3 regions of the Cytobacillus sp. FSL M8-0252 genome follow, and region 3 is predicted to be linked to each of the others. Evidence: riboswitches for the same ligand, from Rfam matches in the RefSeq annotation. Region 3 holds a riboswitch; each other region holds the start of a gene.
What was found. Region 3 has a riboswitch for cobalamin ahead of MKX83_RS12365 (acyl-CoA dehydrogenase family protein). Riboswitches for the same ligand answer to the same signal wherever they lie in the genome.
Positions count from the first base shown of each region.

Region 1: linked by a shared signal. The riboswitch ahead of MKX83_RS14100 (ribonucleoside-diphosphate reductase subunit alpha) and the one ahead of MKX83_RS12365 (acyl-CoA dehydrogenase family protein) in region 3 are both predicted to bind cobalamin.
Region 2: linked by a shared signal. The riboswitch ahead of MKX83_RS05900 (hypothetical protein) and the one ahead of MKX83_RS12365 (acyl-CoA dehydrogenase family protein) in region 3 are both predicted to bind cobalamin.

Region 1 covers NZ_JBBOWZ010000001.1:2,809,648-2,815,111, forward strand. The annotation lists gene MKX83_RS14095 (ribonucleotide-diphosphate reductase subunit beta) at 1-938, opposite strand, end outside; gene MKX83_RS14100 (ribonucleoside-diphosphate reductase subunit alpha) at 964-3,171, opposite strand; cobalamin riboswitch at 3,336-3,513, opposite strand; gene MKX83_RS14105 (heavy metal translocating P-type ATPase) at 4,046-5,464, opposite strand, start outside.
Region 2 covers NZ_JBBOWZ010000001.1:1,126,127-1,131,590, forward strand. The annotation lists gene MKX83_RS05880 (aminoglycoside phosphotransferase family protein) at 1-720, opposite strand, end outside; gene MKX83_RS05885 (hypothetical protein) at 809-994, shown strand; gene MKX83_RS05890 (MFS transporter) at 1,054-2,265, opposite strand; gene MKX83_RS05895 (MarR family winged helix-turn-helix transcriptional regulator) at 2,282-2,725, opposite strand; cobalamin riboswitch at 2,953-3,155, shown strand; gene MKX83_RS05900 (hypothetical protein) at 3,319-3,594, shown strand; gene mmgD (citrate synthase) at 3,539-4,660, shown strand; gene MKX83_RS05910 (bifunctional 2-methylcitrate dehydratase/aconitate hydratase) at 4,677-5,464, shown strand, end outside.
Region 3 covers NZ_JBBOWZ010000001.1:2,428,955-2,434,418, forward strand. The annotation lists gene MKX83_RS12360 (NAD(P)-dependent oxidoreductase) at 1-806, opposite strand, end outside; gene MKX83_RS12365 (acyl-CoA dehydrogenase family protein) at 821-2,488, opposite strand; cobalamin riboswitch at 2,690-2,874, opposite strand; gene MKX83_RS12370 (YhgE/Pip domain-containing protein) at 3,160-4,971, opposite strand; gene MKX83_RS12375 (efflux RND transporter permease subunit) at 4,958-5,464, opposite strand, start outside.

The sequences.
Region 1 (5,464 bases), 380 kb from region 3:
ACAATCCAACGGAGTGGATTTTTACGGAATCCTTCAAACGGTCGTTCAAATCCTAATTGATTACTGCGGACATTGGCATAAAATTTGATGTATGCTTCAAGGTCAGTAATAAGAATACCATCCATTTTATCACCGATTACCTCACGTGCCCATTCAATTTCGAGATCTGCAGCTTTTCTAAAGGTATCTTTTACAAATTGTTGCAATTCTGGTGTGTTTAATTCAGGATGCTCGTTTAAGATTTCTTTAAAGATTTTTACAAACAAATCAACGTGAATTTGTTCATCACGATTAATATAGTTAATCATCGTTGATGTAGATACCATTTTTTGATTTCTCGCTAAATAATAGAAGAAAGCGAAACCGGAATAGAAGAATAAGCCTTCTAATACTACATCATAAACGATTGATTTTAACATATTTTCCGCCGTCGGTTCTTTTACAAAATCTTTATAACCATTTGTAATAAAATCATTTCGTTCTCTTAATGTTGGTTCTGTACGCCAATAATCGAAGACCTCATCTTGCTTACTTTTTGAAACGATCGAAGAAAGAATATAAGAATACGAGTGATTATGAATAACTTCTTGTTGTGCAAGAATAATCATTAACGCTGAAAGACTAGAATCTGTTAAATAATCTGCTGTCTTCCCAGCATAGTCAGTTTGAATGCTATCTAGTAACGCTAGTAAACCGATAATCTTTAAAAAGGCTTCTTGTGCGTCCTCAGATAACTCAGGGAATTGCTTAATATCTTGAGACATATTAATTTCAAATGGTGTCCAGAAATTAGATAACATCTTTTTATATTTAGGGTAAGCCCAGGAAAATCTTACATCATCCCAGTTTAAAACGTTCGAACATTCTCCATTAATAATACCTGTTGAACGGTTTGGTGCTTCATGATTCATAATGGGACGTTTATTTAAAGTGTTCATTTATTTCATTCTCCTCTCGGTGAAATCAGCTAGAGCATGATTCACAATCTTCAATATCTGTGGAAGTAGAACGTAAATAATACGTTGTTTTCAGCCTGTTTTTCCATGCCGATACGTGAAGATCTAATAATTCCTTTGCTTTAATCGTATTTTTAATATAAAGATTAAATGACACTGCTTGGTCAATATGCTTTTGACGTTTCGCATTTTGAGCAATGCTCCATTTTTGATCGATATGGTAAGCAGATTTATAGTACCACGTAGTTTGAGCGTTTAGGTCTGGTGCAGTTACAGGAATACGATAGTCTTTTTTCTCCTCTGAGTATTGCTTGTTGAAGATTGGATCAATACTCGGTGTACTACCTGCAATTAATGCAGTTGACGCATTTGGTGCTACCGCTTGTAAATAGCCGTTTCTAATTCCTTTTGCTCTCACTTTTTCCATTAGTCCTTGCCAATCAAGTTCGCTATCAGCATTCAGGTAATCTCTTTTTTCGAAATAGGCACCTGTTTGCCAATCTGAACCATTGAATGCGGGGTAGGCTCCCTTTTCCTCAGCTAGATTCATAGAACTTTCAATTGTTAAGTAAGCAATTTTCTCGTAAAGTCGGTCTGCAAATTCTAATGATTCAGGGCTTTCCCAAACGACCTTATTAGTAGCTAATAAATGATGCCAGCCGAAAGTACCTAAGCCGATCGCGCGATACTTTTTATTCGTTAACTGCCCTTGGATAACAGGGATTTTATTAATATCAATTACATTGTCCAGCATTCTTACTTGAATAGGAATCAATCGTTCTATGACTGCTTCATTCACTGCTTTGGCAAGGTTAATAGAAGACAGGTTACATACGACGAAATCTCCAGGTGTTTTCTCGATGACAATTTTACCATCTTTTGTATACTCTTCTTCTCTTGTTGTTACACTTTGATTTTGAACGATTTCAGTACAAAGATTTGTACAATAGATCATACCTGCATGTGCGTTTGCATTCATACGGTTCACTTCATCCCGATAGAACATAAATGGTGTTCCAGTTTCTAATTGACTACGCATGATAGACTTCATAATATCGATAGCAGGAATTTCCTTCTTCGATAGCTCTTCATTATTGACGCATTCTAGATATTTCATTCTAAAAGTACCTGCACCAACTTCTTCATCATAATAATCTTCTAGTGAGAAGCCCATTTTTTGTCGAACCTCATGTGGGTCAAATAAATACCAGTTACTACGCTCTTCTACTTTTTCCATGAATAAATCAGGTAGACATACACCGGTAAATAAATCATGTGTACGTAATCTTTCATCACCATTATTTAACTTTGCATCAAGGAAAGAGAAGATATCCTTGTGCCAAACGTCTAAATAAACGCTAATTGCCCCTTGTCTTTGTCCAAGTTGATCGACACTTACAGCTGTATTATTTAGTTGTTTCATCCATGGAAGCACCCCAGATGAAGCGCCTTTGAACCCTTTAATCATACTACCTCTACTACGAATCTTACCTAAATAAACGCCGATTCCACCACCATTTTTAGATAGTGCAGCAATGTCTGTATTACTGTCATAAATTGAATCTAGACTATCATCAACTGTTTCGATAAAGCAGCTAGATAGTTGTCCCCAATTCTTACCTGCATTAGATAAAGTTGGTGTAGCTACGGTCATAAATAAGTTACTCATTGCCCAGTAAGCTTCTTTTACTAATTGCAGCCGATTTTTTTCTTCTTGATGCATAAGAATCATTGCAATAACCATCCAGCGTTCTTGAGGCAATTCAAAAATCCTCTTTTGGCGATCTTTTGCTACATAACGATCCGTAAGCATTTTGATCCCGAGATAAGTAAAGAGCTGATCTCTTTCAGGGACAATTTCTTTGCCTAATTCATCAATTTCTTCTTTTGTATAACTAGATAATAAAATAGGACTATAAATATCAATATCACTTAATTGTTGAATTAAAGAATGAAAATCACCATAAGCCTGACCACTGTACCCTCGGTTCTCAGCTGCTTGTTGATAAATCTTCTTTAAATATAAATGGGCAGCCACATATGTCCAATCAGGTTCATTAACATTTATGTAAGAAAGACATTCTAGTATTAACTGATCGTAGAAACTATCTAACTCTAAGTGATTTAATTGATCTGCACGCTTTTCTAACGCACTAATTGGTAAGTTGTTGAATTGTTGATATAATTGTTCAAAATTGACTGTCGTATCAATCATTGTTTTCAAATTCCTTCCTCCTTCAAACTATTTCTATCAAATTTAGGCATAAAAAAAACCGCCCCAGTTACACCTTGAGCGGATCAAACGACAGTATAAATACAAGTGTACAATACACTCTTTTCATCAACTGTCGTTTCATCTTCTCAAGCCCCGAAGAATTGAAACTTTTGATTAAGAAGGCAGGTATCCTGGCTTGTGTATCAATCTACTAAGAGCCTTCCCATTCTTTCAAAAGAACAGTGGTTTCCTCTTTTCGTCACACTTACAGTTGCGGGTACAGCTCCGGCTTATCCGGATTCCCATTTTAAGTCCATTTGGACTCCTTCAACCAATTACTATATGTAGTTGTCGAGAAGTAAAAAAATAACTATATATTGTATCTGAGATTGTATGAGTAATCATATCACATCATTTCATAGAATACAATTTATTTCTTTTATCTAAATCTAAAATATACATTTCGTTCTTTTAGCGGTAAATTTAAGACCATAATAAATAATAGCATTTCTTATTTGTGTAAAAAAGTCTTGAAATCCATTAAAAATTGTTCAAGCTGACCAACTCTACTTTTTTACCTTCAAACGAGTATGCTTAAACCAGAAAAGTAATAGTTTTTTGGTAAATAAATTAAAAAATCATAGAATTGTTGAAATAAATCAATGGTGTTAAAGTTGTGGGGCAAAAATTAATTAAAGGTATATTCCATATTAAAAGAAAATAATTTATCTTAAAGGACAAAATTTTTTTACCAATCTTCTTCATGTCTTCTATAAAAATAGAAAAACAAACTAACTATTTAAATTAGCTTGTTTTTCTCATTCAGTTTATTGTATAGAATGTTTTATAGAAATTCATACGGAACTTGTTATTTTTATCTTACACGTTGCAAACGAAGTGCATTTAATACAACGGACACAGAGCTAAACGCCATCGCAGCACCTGCTAACCATGGTGCTAAGAAACCTGCAGCTGCAATAGGAATACCGATTGTATTATAGCCAAACGCCCAAAAAAGATTCTGTTTAATATTACGAATGGTTTTTTTACTCATCATGATTGCATCAGCAATACTATTTAGATCACCACGCATAAGTGTAATGTCTCCTGCTTCCATGGCAATATCTGTACCTGTACCGATAGCCATGCCGATATCGGCAGTTGCTAATGCTGGGGCATCGTTAATACCATCTCCTACCATCGCTACCTTTTTCCCTTGACTTTGTAGCTTTCTTACTTCTTCTGCTTTCGTTTCTGGTAAGACTTCTGCAATGACTTTTGATATACCTACTTCTTTAGCAATGGCTTGTGCGGTTAACTGGTTATCTCCAGTCATCATAATAACTTCTAACCCCATATCATGTAGCCTTTGAATCGCTTCGTTTGATGAATCTTTTATCGTATCAGCTACAGCAAGGAGGCCTTTTGCTCTACCGTTAATAGCCACAAGCATAGCTGTTTTTCCTTCACCTTCTAATTCTTTCATTTGTTTCGAGAACCAAGAGGAGTCTATCCCATTCTCTACCATTAATCTAACTGTACCAATCAGTACATCTTTTCCTGTAACTTTCGCAGAGATACCATAACCCGGTAGCGCTTCGAAATATTCACTTTTTACTTTTTCTATATTTCTCTCCTCTAACCCTTTCACAATGGCTTCAGCAAGAGGGTGTTCAGATGACTTCTCACTCGCAGCAACAATGGAAAGGAAATGGGCCTCATTTGTTCCAGGCTCGACTATGATATCGGTTAATACAGGCTGACCATTTGTAACAGTACCTGTTTTATCAACCACAACAGTTGTAATTTCATGTGTCATCTCGAGATGCTCTCCACCTTTAAATAAAACACCCATCTCGGCTGAACGGCCAGACCCTGCCATAATTGAAGTAGGCGTCGCTAATCCTAGTGCACAAGGACAAGCAATGACGAGTACAGCAATCATTTTTTCTAACGCACTAGCTACATCACCCGGTTGCAAGAAAAGAAACCATATACAGAAGGTAACAAGGGCAATAGCTACCACAATGGGAACAAAGATGCCCGAAATCTTATCGGCTAACCGCTGAATAGGTGCTTTTGACCCTTGTGCTTGCTCGACTACTTTAATAATTTGCGCAAGCGCTGAATCTTTTCCAACCTTTGTTGCTTCAACTGTTAAATGGCCATTTTTGTTTACAGTTGCTCCTATTACTTCATCACCAGCTTTCTTATCAACTGGCACGCTTTCTCCTGTTAACATTGATTCGTCAACTGCTGAATGCCCTTCAATGATTACTGCATCTACAGGAAT
Region 2 (5,464 bases), 1.3 Mb from region 3:
ATCTTTATTGAATTTTGTTTGATAAGATGCGAGAGCTTCTTTGGTGAATTGATCTCCGAAATCCCAATATAGCCCTGCAAAGTCAAACGCCGGGTCCCCTATTTGCGTATCTGTAAAGTCTATAATTCCTGATATTTCCTTTTTGCTTGGATGATAAAGGATATTGGCACTTGTTAGATCACCATGAATCACCACTTTTGCTTCTTTAAATTTTGACACCGCTAAAAACATTTTATCAATTTCTTCTTTTTCTGCGTCTTTTAAGAACGGAAATATTTTTTTAATCAGGGCTTGATGTAATTGCGCCCAATAATTTTCACTATGTAGTTCTTCTATATTACATTTCTTTGCTTCATCTATATCCAGACGATGTAATTCTGTAAGAAATGTTCCTAACCGCTTGGCTTCATATAAAGGAGGAGTAATCAATGAATGAGATAATGCTTGTCCTTTAATGAAGTGGTAAAAAACACCAATCATTTGTCCGTCTTTATTATAAAATGGAAGATAATTTGGTATTTCAATAATGGAAGAAAGATATGAGAGCTGGTGAAGTAGCTTTATTTCCTTTTTTATTTTCACTAATACTTGTTTTGTTTTTGGTATTCGGATGACATATGTTTGATTAACAATATAAATATGATGATCCCAACCAGAATGATTGCTTTCAATCTGTATTTCCTGAAGATGCGGGAGATGGTTTTTAATTAATTCCTTCATGGAACAGTCTCCTTTTTTATTATTTTGTATAAATCGTTTTTTGAGGGGGAAAATAGGCGAGACATCTTATAAAAGGGGAGTGAAAGCAATGGAAAAAAAGTATGATAATCAAGTGGATGAGAAAATTATTGCTGCTCAAAATGAAGCTCAACAATACAATCAAATGGATACAGAATTAGAACAGTCAGAAGAAGTACAAGCAGCAATGGAGAAAAGTTATGAGTATGAAGTGACGAATCAACAACCGACATATGAACCGAATAAACCATTTTAATTAGAAAGAAGAGACTTCCATTACGTGGAGTCTCTTCTTTCATTATAGCATACCTTATTTTACATTGATGCTGTTTGATGTGTCTGTTTACTCCCATTATGTTCGGTTCGTCCATAAACTAAAAAGTAAAGAATAATTGAAGCAATCGACACTATCCCCATGTAAATGTATAACATACTGTAGCCAGTTATAGGAATCAGTAAACCTAATAAATAGGGTCCAAAACCTAAACCACCATCGAGAAAGATAAAGAAGGTGGAAGTAGCTAGCCCCATGCGATGGGATGGCGTTAATTTGACCGCAATCGCTTGTGTACAAGACTGCATATTACCAAAGCCTAAGCCAATCAAAGCCCCCGCCACTAATAACATAACACCATTTGATGAATTACTAAGTAAGAATAGACCTACTCCAAATAAAATGAACGCTGGATACATCACGTAATTTGCCCCTTTGCTGTCCATTAATTTACCAGTGAAAGGACGGGATAGTAAGACAGCGATGGCATAGACAAAGAAGAAAAAGCTAGCAGCATTTACTAAGTCCTTTTCAATTGCATAAAAGTTAATAAAAGACAAGACGCTTGAATAACAAAATGCGACTGTTAATGTGACGAGTGCAATTGGAAGTGCCTTTGGTTCAATAAAGCTAGATAATTGAAAACCAGATGATTGAAATTGAGCTTTTTGATCTTCAGTTAACTCTTTCACATTCACAGTTAACCCGATAAGTAGGCCAATAATACCAAGAATCAAACAAAAAATGAAAATCGTATGAAAAGTTGTGTATTGACTCATTAACATACCGATAAAAGGTCCTATTGCTGTCGCTAAAGTATTACTCATACTAAAATAGCCGATTCCTTCACCTTTCCTTGTTTGCGGTATAACTGAAGCGACAATTGTACCACTTGCTGTACTTGCCATCCCTAATGTTAAACCGTGGATAAAGCGGGTAATAAGTAAGAAATTGACATCAATTTCAATAAAATAAAGACTTGTTGATAAACTAAATAATAGTAAGCCAATGATTAAAGTCTTCTTCCGTCCAATACGATCAATATATTTACCGATAAACAATCTTCCTACCAATGTTCCTATAATAAATATGCCAGTAACTAAGCCAGCTTGGCTGGCGGTCGCATGATGTGCTTCAACGGCATACACCGCAATCGTAACCATTAATAAATAAAACACTAATGTTAGAAAAAAGTTTACGGAAGAAACGGTGATAAAGTCCTTGGTCCATAATTTTTCTTTTGTTGAACTCATATTCTTTTCTTCCTCCTTACAAATTGCTTTTAATACTATCAAAAATACGAATACATTCTTCTTGTTCCTCAGGTGTGATTCCCTCTAATATTTCCATTTCGAACTGATCAATCGGAATGCGGATTTTTTTGTATATGCGTTCACCTTCGTTCGTTATTTTCATTTTCTTTTCACGTTTATCCATGCTTGGGATTTTTTCTACATATCCATATTCCTCAAGCTGATTTATGGTCCTCGTAACTGTTGGCTTTTCGACACCTTGATATGCAGCAATCTCTACTAAAGTTGTTGGACCAAAATGGTAGAGATAATAAAGAATTGTCCACTGTGCCCGTTGTAATTGATGTTTCGTTAATAAGCTGTTTAGTCTATTCTCAAAAGGGCGATAAAGCATCATAAAGTGATGAAAGAACCTTTGGCTAGCAATAATAATATTCACCTCATTTAAAATAGTTATCAATGGTAACTAATATACTATAACAAAAAGCCGTCTTGTCTGTCTATGGGCGATAGATTTTTTTCTGTAAAATGGTAAATGTTATGTTAAAATTGTATTTCTTTTAAGAGATGTTTGTAGGCGACATTTAAATTGTTATAATAACAAGTGTTAGTTAAAAGTGAAAAGTAGTACAATTAAGAAAATAATTGTCAATTTTCTAAAATATTGATATATTTAAATAGAACAATTGAATATTTTCAAAAATAGGTGTAAATAGAATGCTAGCTTGTCTATTTACTTAAAAGGGAAGTACGGTTGGATTCCGTCGCTGTCCCGCAACTGTATTTGCGAGTGATATGAAAGATACCACTGTTTCCTAAAAATGGAGATGGGAAGGTTTCGTATCATGTTGACCATAAGCCAGGAGACCTGCCTGTTTAGTGTAAACATCAATTCCTACGTGGATATAGGAGGTGTTAAGTACGGGTAATGAATACATGCCAAGGTCGCATGTTTATTTTAGTATTCGTTTGAACTTAACAACTTCTTTCTAGAAGTTGTTTTTTTAATGGATTGATATGGTAAAAAGGTGAGCAAGAACGGAGGAAAAAGCTTTGTTTGGAACCGTTCCTTATTATGTGAACATAATGAAATCAACGATCATGATGAACAGCTATTCTGCTGAGAGTTATAGTTTAAGAAAAGTATTAGATCAGTATAAAGAAGACATCCGAACACTCTCTGTAGAAGAAGAGAAGATCCAAATATATTTAAGGAATGCTGAAAGGGCTTACAGCATTGTCAGGCACGATGTAATTGGATGGGAGGAAAATGATTGTGAGCATGGAGGAGAAGTATATACCAGGGTTAGAGGGAATCATAGCTTCTGAGACCAGCATCTCATTTTTAGATACTGTTCATGGAGAGATTGTCATAAAAGGTTATGACTTAATTCAACTTTCAAAAACGAAAAGCTATTTAGATATTATCCATTTACTTCTAGAAGATCAATTACCAACAGACGAGGAAAAAAATTCATTAGCTAATACGTTAAAGTCCTATTATGAAATACCAACGGCCGTAATGGAGGTTTTTACTCATTTACCAAAAGGAACACATCCAATGGATGGGCTCCGCACTGGCATCTCAAGCTTGGCTGGATATGATTCGACCTTAGATGATAGGTCGAAGCAAGCAAATAAAGAAAGAGCTTATCGTCTACTTGGCGGAGTTCCGACAATTGTAGCTAACAGTTATCGTATATTACAAGGTCTGGAGAGAATTGAACCGGATAAATCCCTATCATATAGTGCCAACTTTTTCTATATGTTAACTGGTAGAGTACCTTCCGATTTAGAAGAAAGAGTATTTGACCAATCATTACTTTTATATAGTGAACATGAAATGCCAAACTCAACATTTGCAGCAAGAGTAATTGCTTCCACGCAATCCGATCTATTTGGAGCGTTAACGGGCGCAGTTGCAAGTTTAAAAGGTAGCTTGCATGGCGGTGCAAATGAAGCGGTTATGTACATGTTGAATGAAGCGGAAAGTGTCGCTGGCGTGGAAGGTCTCTTCTATAAAAAACTATTTAAAAAAGAAAAGATTATGGGCTTTGGTCATAGAGTTTATATGAAAAAAATGGACCCAAGAGCATTAATAATGAAGGAAGCTCTACAGGAGTTATCCATACAAAATGGAGATGATTCGTTGCTTCGAAAATGTGAAGCAGGAGAAAGAATCATGGAAGTTGAGAAAGGGCTATACCCTAATTTAGATTATTATGCCGCACCGGTTTATGGCATGTTAGGAATTCCTATCCCACTTTACACACCGATTTTCTTTAGTGCAAGAACGGTTGGTTTATGTGCCCATGTCATTGAACAGCATGAAAACAACCGCTTATTTAGACCGCGGGTCATTTATTCAGGTGCACGTCATACTTTACCAAATTGAGGAGGAGTACGAGTAAATGCTGAAAACGAATGAAAAGGTTGAAACCGATGTTATTTTAACGGAAATTGCTGATTATGTATTGGATTATGAAATAACAAGTGAAGAGGCTTATCGCACGGCACATTATATCTTGCTCGATACAATTGGTTGTGGAATATTAGCGCTTGATTATCCTGAATGTACAAAACTACTTGGTCCTGTTGTGCCAGGAACGGTTGTACCTAATGGAACAAGAGTCCCTGGTACATCATTTGAATTAGACCCCATTAGAGGTGCATTTAATATTGGCTGTATGATTCGCTGGCTGGATTACAATGATACATGGTTAGCTGCTGAATGGGGGCATCCTTCTGACAACCTTGGTGGTATTTTGGCAGTTGCAGATTATTTAAGTAGGCAACGTCTTTCAGTTGGTAAAGAGCCAGTTAAAATGATTGAAGTCCTGGAAATGATGATCAAGGCTCATGAAATTCAAGGAATATTAGCGCTAGATAATAGTTTAAATCGCGTGGGTTTAGATCATGTACTGTTTGTTAAAGTGGCAACAACTGCTGTTACGGCAAAGATGCTTGGTGCAACAAAAGAAGAGGTGATTCATGCATTATCACTTGCATGGGTGGATAATTCTGCATTAAGGACATATCGTCATGCGCCAAATACGGGTTCAAGAAAATCATGGGCTGCTGGAGATGCGACAAGTAGGGGTGTTCAGTTAGCTATGATGGCTGTGAAAGGTGAAATGGGCTATAACAGTGTCTTATCTGCACCTAACTGGGGATTTGAAGACGTTCTGTTTAAAGGGCA
Region 3 (5,464 bases):
TTGTATATATTTAATAGTAATTCACTAACTGGCAATTGCAATTCGTGTTCCTTGGCTAAATCAAGCGCGAAACCAAGATCTTTATTTAATAGCTGCAAGGTAAAACCAGGACGATAATCTTCGTTCGCGATAAAACTTTTATAGTTTCTTTCATATATCCGACTTTGGCCGTAGCTCACATTCAACATCTCAAATAATTGTGCTAAATTAATGTTGCTTTTTTCTGCCAGATTTAAGGCTTCGCTTACACCAGCAGTATAAAAACCGATAAGTAAGTTATTGATTAATTTGACTGCAGTTCCGCTTTCAATTCGTTCATTCACATGAAAAATATTCTCTCCAAGAATATTTAACAATGGTTGGGATTGCTCGAAAGCTTGTTTAGGACCACCGACCATAATGGTTAAAGTACGATTTTCAGCACCGATTACACCCCCACTGACAGGAGCAGCAAGAAAATGAATGCTCTTCTTTTTTGCTTCTTCTGCTAATTTTTGATTCAAGCTAGGAGCAACCGTACTTGTATCAATCAGGACAATGCCTTCACGTGCTTTTGTAATCAATCCTTCCTCACCTAAATAGATTTCTTCCACCGCTTTCATTGAAGGTAAGCTTGTGAAAATAAAATTTACTTGCTTTATGATATTATTGATAGATAATCCAATCACACCTCCCGACCTTAGCAATGCCGCTTCAGCATCTTTGTTGAGGTCGACGCCGTACACTTCATTGCCTTCTGATAATAAGCTTTGCGCCATCGGTAAACCCATATTCCCTAATCCAATAAAACCGATTTTCTCACCCATCATTTAAGCTCCCTTCATTTCAGTAATTTTGGTTGATCAATAAGTATTTGTGCTAATTGCCTTTTTTTCAATAACAGATTGCTGTAGAGTGGGATTTGGTAATTTTCAATGTTTGCGAATGCAACGAATCGTTCTTTTTCATCAAGTATCGCTGCTGAAATCAGGCTAATCGTTTGTTGTTTCAAATATTGAAAGCATTGTTCGCATATAATATCAGTCGCTAAATCTTTCCACTTTTGATTTTGTTTTCGATGTTGCAGTTTTGATGTCCGCATATAAGTCGATTCCATTGTGTATAGTTCTGTGATGATATTAGCTAAAAGACGTGCATACTGCTGTTCCCTATTTATATCAATCTTTGCATTTGAAACCGCTTCCAAAGACAGCGATAACAGTTCTTTTCCAAACTCAATAAATTGGCTGTTTCTATCTTGGTGTAATGGTGTAGGGGTATTGATTGTGATATCTTTAGATGAGTGTTTGTGAAGTAAGTTTTTTGCTATGGTTAAGCGATTGATTTCGTTTGTTCCTTCAAAGATACGACTGATTCGAGCATCCCTATATAGTCGCTCAACATCGTAATCTCTCATATAACCGTATCCACCGTGAATTTGAACGGCCTCATCTGTTACATGCCCAAGCATTTCAGAGCATCGTACTTTGTTTATGGCACATTCCATTGCGAATGCTTTTAAAGAGGTGATTCCTTCATCTGTTGGAGCTTGATCAATCATATCTGCTGTGCGATAAGCGGCACTTTCACTTGCATAAATAGATGTCACCATTTCAGCTAATTTTTCTTGTATCAACGTAAATTTAACCAGCGCTCTATCAAATTGTTGTCTCTCTTTCGCATAGCTAAGAGAAAAGTTGAAGGCTTGTTTAGCTGTGCCAATATTCGAGAAAGCTAGCTTCAATCTAGCAAGATTTAATATATTCATGGCAACTTGATGACCTTTTCCTTTTTCTCCTAGTATATTAGCGGATGGCACAACGACATCTTCCAATATAAGAGTAGCTGTTGATGATCCATGAATACCCATCTTTTCTTCTTCTGCACCAATAGATACGCCTGCTATGTCTTTTTCAACAATAAAAGCAGTCATCCCGTCATTTGTTTGGCAAAACACAACAAACACATTTGCTATGTGAGCATTGGTAATCCATTGTTTTTCCCCATTTATTATCCAACTATCACTCTTGCTGTTGTAAATAGCTCTTGTTTTCGGTGAAAGTGCGTCCGATCCAGCTCCTGCTTCCGTTAAGGCATAAGCACCAATCCAATCCCCGGAGATGAGTTGTGGTAAATACTTTTGTTTTTGTGCTTCTGAACCAAAATAAACATACGGTAATGTGCCAACACCTACATGAATATTATACGAAACACTAAAAGCCCCACCGTATCCTATCTTTTCAGCTATAAGCCCGGATAATTTTTTACCAAGTGCAAACCCGCCATAATCCTCAGGTACATCAATAGCTAGTAGACCTAGTTCCCCTGATTTTTGAAACAGATTCTTAGCCACTTCATAGTTCTTTTTTTCTAATGAATCTATTTGGGGCAACACTTCATTCTTAATAAATAATTCTGCCGTTTGTGCAATGAGTTGTTCCTCTTCAAGAAAATCTTCAGGAGAAAAAATATCTCCCTTTTCTTCTAGCGTTTTTTTTAGCTTCGCCATCGTGCACTCCCTTTACATCTTTCTATCTCCTTTGATTGAGCGCTTGCTCAAATCAGTAGCAAGAAGCAAACCACCTTCAAACAAAAAACAACTCCTGTTAAAAGAAGTTGTCAAGTAACGAGTGGACAAACAAATAAACATGTGTTGAGTAATATACATGTTCTTCTATCCGCACTTAACACCCCCTATCCGCGTAGGTAATGATGTTGGCTAAAACAGGCAGGTCTCCTGGCTTATGGTCGTGGCGGATTTGTTCCTTCCCTATTCAATAATGAATAAGTGGTTATGTACAATCCGCTCGCAAATACAGTTGCGGGACAGCACCGGAGTCTAACCGGTTTCCCTTTTAAGCTTGATGAACAAGCACCTGTTTATTTAGCTTATTTAGTTTTCACACTAACAATATATCAATTTTTCGGAAAATTTACAATTTATTTTTTAGAATATGTATTCTCAGCTTAAAATGATGAAAAAGTTAGGCTCTTTATCATTTTTCTTCCAACCACAATATAAGCTAGAGTCATTGATTAAATCCACTCCTACAATCCGAGTAGAAGAAAGCCTAATTCTTCATTTTGACCGATCGTTTGATGTAACATGAAAGGTTTATATAAATTTACCACCAAAAAGAGAAACACGCCTCCTAGATTGCAGTGGCGTGTTTTTCAAGTTTACTTAAATAAGTTAAGAAGTTTCTCGAAGAATCCTACTTTATCTTTTGTTTCTTTTACATCTTCTTTGTTATCTTTTATTTTAATCTTATCTGTTTGGATGACAAATTGGACTAGTTCCAACTTTTCATTATTTTTATCTGATACAAAAGAAATTGGCTCATAATCAGATTTATCATATTGCGATATCATTTCATCCACTTCTTTTGTCACCTCATCAGGAATGTCTTTAGTTGCATCATGTAATTGTCCAGTTCCATTATGAAGCGAGCCAGCTCCTCTCGTTAGTTGCTCAGCTCCAGATAGAGAACCGCTAATTCCTTCATGGATGTCACTATATGATGTACTTAATTCAGAAACACCGCCTGTATAAGCAAGTAACCCTTGGTGGAATTGATTATAGTTAGATACCATTTCTTCAACACCAGATGTCAATTGTTTTAACCCTTCATCAATGTCAATTTGAAGAATAGATTCGTCTATATTAGATGATATTGCACGAAGGTTACCTGCTGCTTCTCTCATTGATTGACTAAAGGTTGATAGCGGTTCAACCATGTCTGTAAGGTTATCTTTGGCTAGTAGTAGAACTTCTTGAGCAGCTTTTGTCCCTCTATAGGTTTCTACCAATTGATCAATTACCTCTTTATCCGCATTACTTTCATATAATTTATTTATCTCTTTATCTGAAATTTGGTTATCTGGTATCTGCTCCAGAGCACGATTGATTTGTGTTTTTACCTCATTATAATTAACAACTACTTGGTCTACATCATTTGCTGCTTGTTCTAGATTATCCGCTACCTCAGGCAGATCGATTGTTACATTCTCGAGTTCCCCAATACCACTTACGCCACTGGCTTGTTTCATCTCATCTTTAATCAAAGATAAAGTATTATTTATTTGTGCTGATCCTTCTGTTAATTGGTTACCAGACTGACTTAATTCATTTAGTCCTTTTTTATATTGTGCAGACCCACCCTCTAAAGACCGTAAGCCTGATGATAGTTCATTCATTCCTATTGCTAAGTCTCCGACACCATGATGAATGTCACCAATTGCCTCAGTTAATGAGTGAAACTCACTCGTCAATTCTTCAGTATCTGGGCTTTCAATGGCAAGTGAAGCAGGTAAAGCAGATATTTGCACACCTTCTGTTTCAAAATGATTTGTTTCTGCCTCAATCGTAAATACTTCTTCCTGCTCCGGCATAACGGTAAAAGTGAGCTGCTTATCTTTGCCGGATTGTGCAACAGTGGCATTCTCGGCTTTTATCTCCTTGAATTTTTCAGTGTTCAGCGGTACGCTAATTTGCAGCATATAATTTTCAGAGAATGAAGAACGCTTACCTTCATTCGCTTCTACAGCAATTTCCATTTTTATATCGCCCGATTTACCAGCTAAATTTTCTGGTTCAACCTTTTTATTATTAAGGTAATAATTAATTGTAAAACGCCAAGGTAACTCAAAGTTATTTGGTAAGTTTCCTTGATAATAGTAATTTTCTTCTTTTGCTTGTAATGTGATTTGATCATTTTCTTTGCTAATTTTTGATGTGTCAGTTAGATTTTTAACCTTTTGGTAATTCCCAAAATCTTCTATCACACCAGGTTCTATCAGTTCAAACGAATTGACAACATATAATTCGGTTAGGTTACCGTCTGCTAGCAAGTTAGCATAAATCACTTCATTTTTGTTTGCTACTTTCCCTTTACTCATTCCGCCTTTAACTGTTTGTGATTCAGCATGTATATTCATCACAGGAAAGAAAAATAGGGAAGCAGTGATAAGCATCCATTTAATGATCTTCATGTTTTTCCTCCTTGTTACTAAAGTCCATTTGTAGAGATGTTTTTTGAATCAATTTATCACATAGTAATAATAACGCAGGTAGAAAAAGGATAACGAGTAAAAACGCGAGCAATGCTCCTCTACCTAATAATAATCCAATAGAACCGACGATTGGATTTGAAGAAGTTAGCCATAATATAAATCCGACACTAGATAAAATGGAGGCAGACACGATAATGGAAAATAATTTCTCATCAATTGTTTTTCTCATCGCTTGTTTTGGAGAAAGTTTTCCACGATTATGCTTATAAGTCTCTGTTAATAAAATGGCATAATCGACCGTTGCTGCAAGCTGTACAGTGCTAACGATGAGATAACCAATAAATACTAATGACGTATCGGTAAAATAGGGTATGGCGAGATTAATCCAAACAGAAGATTGTATTGTTAATAATAAGATAATCGGTAATGATAATGATTTGAATGTGACAAGTAACACGAATCCAACCGCGAT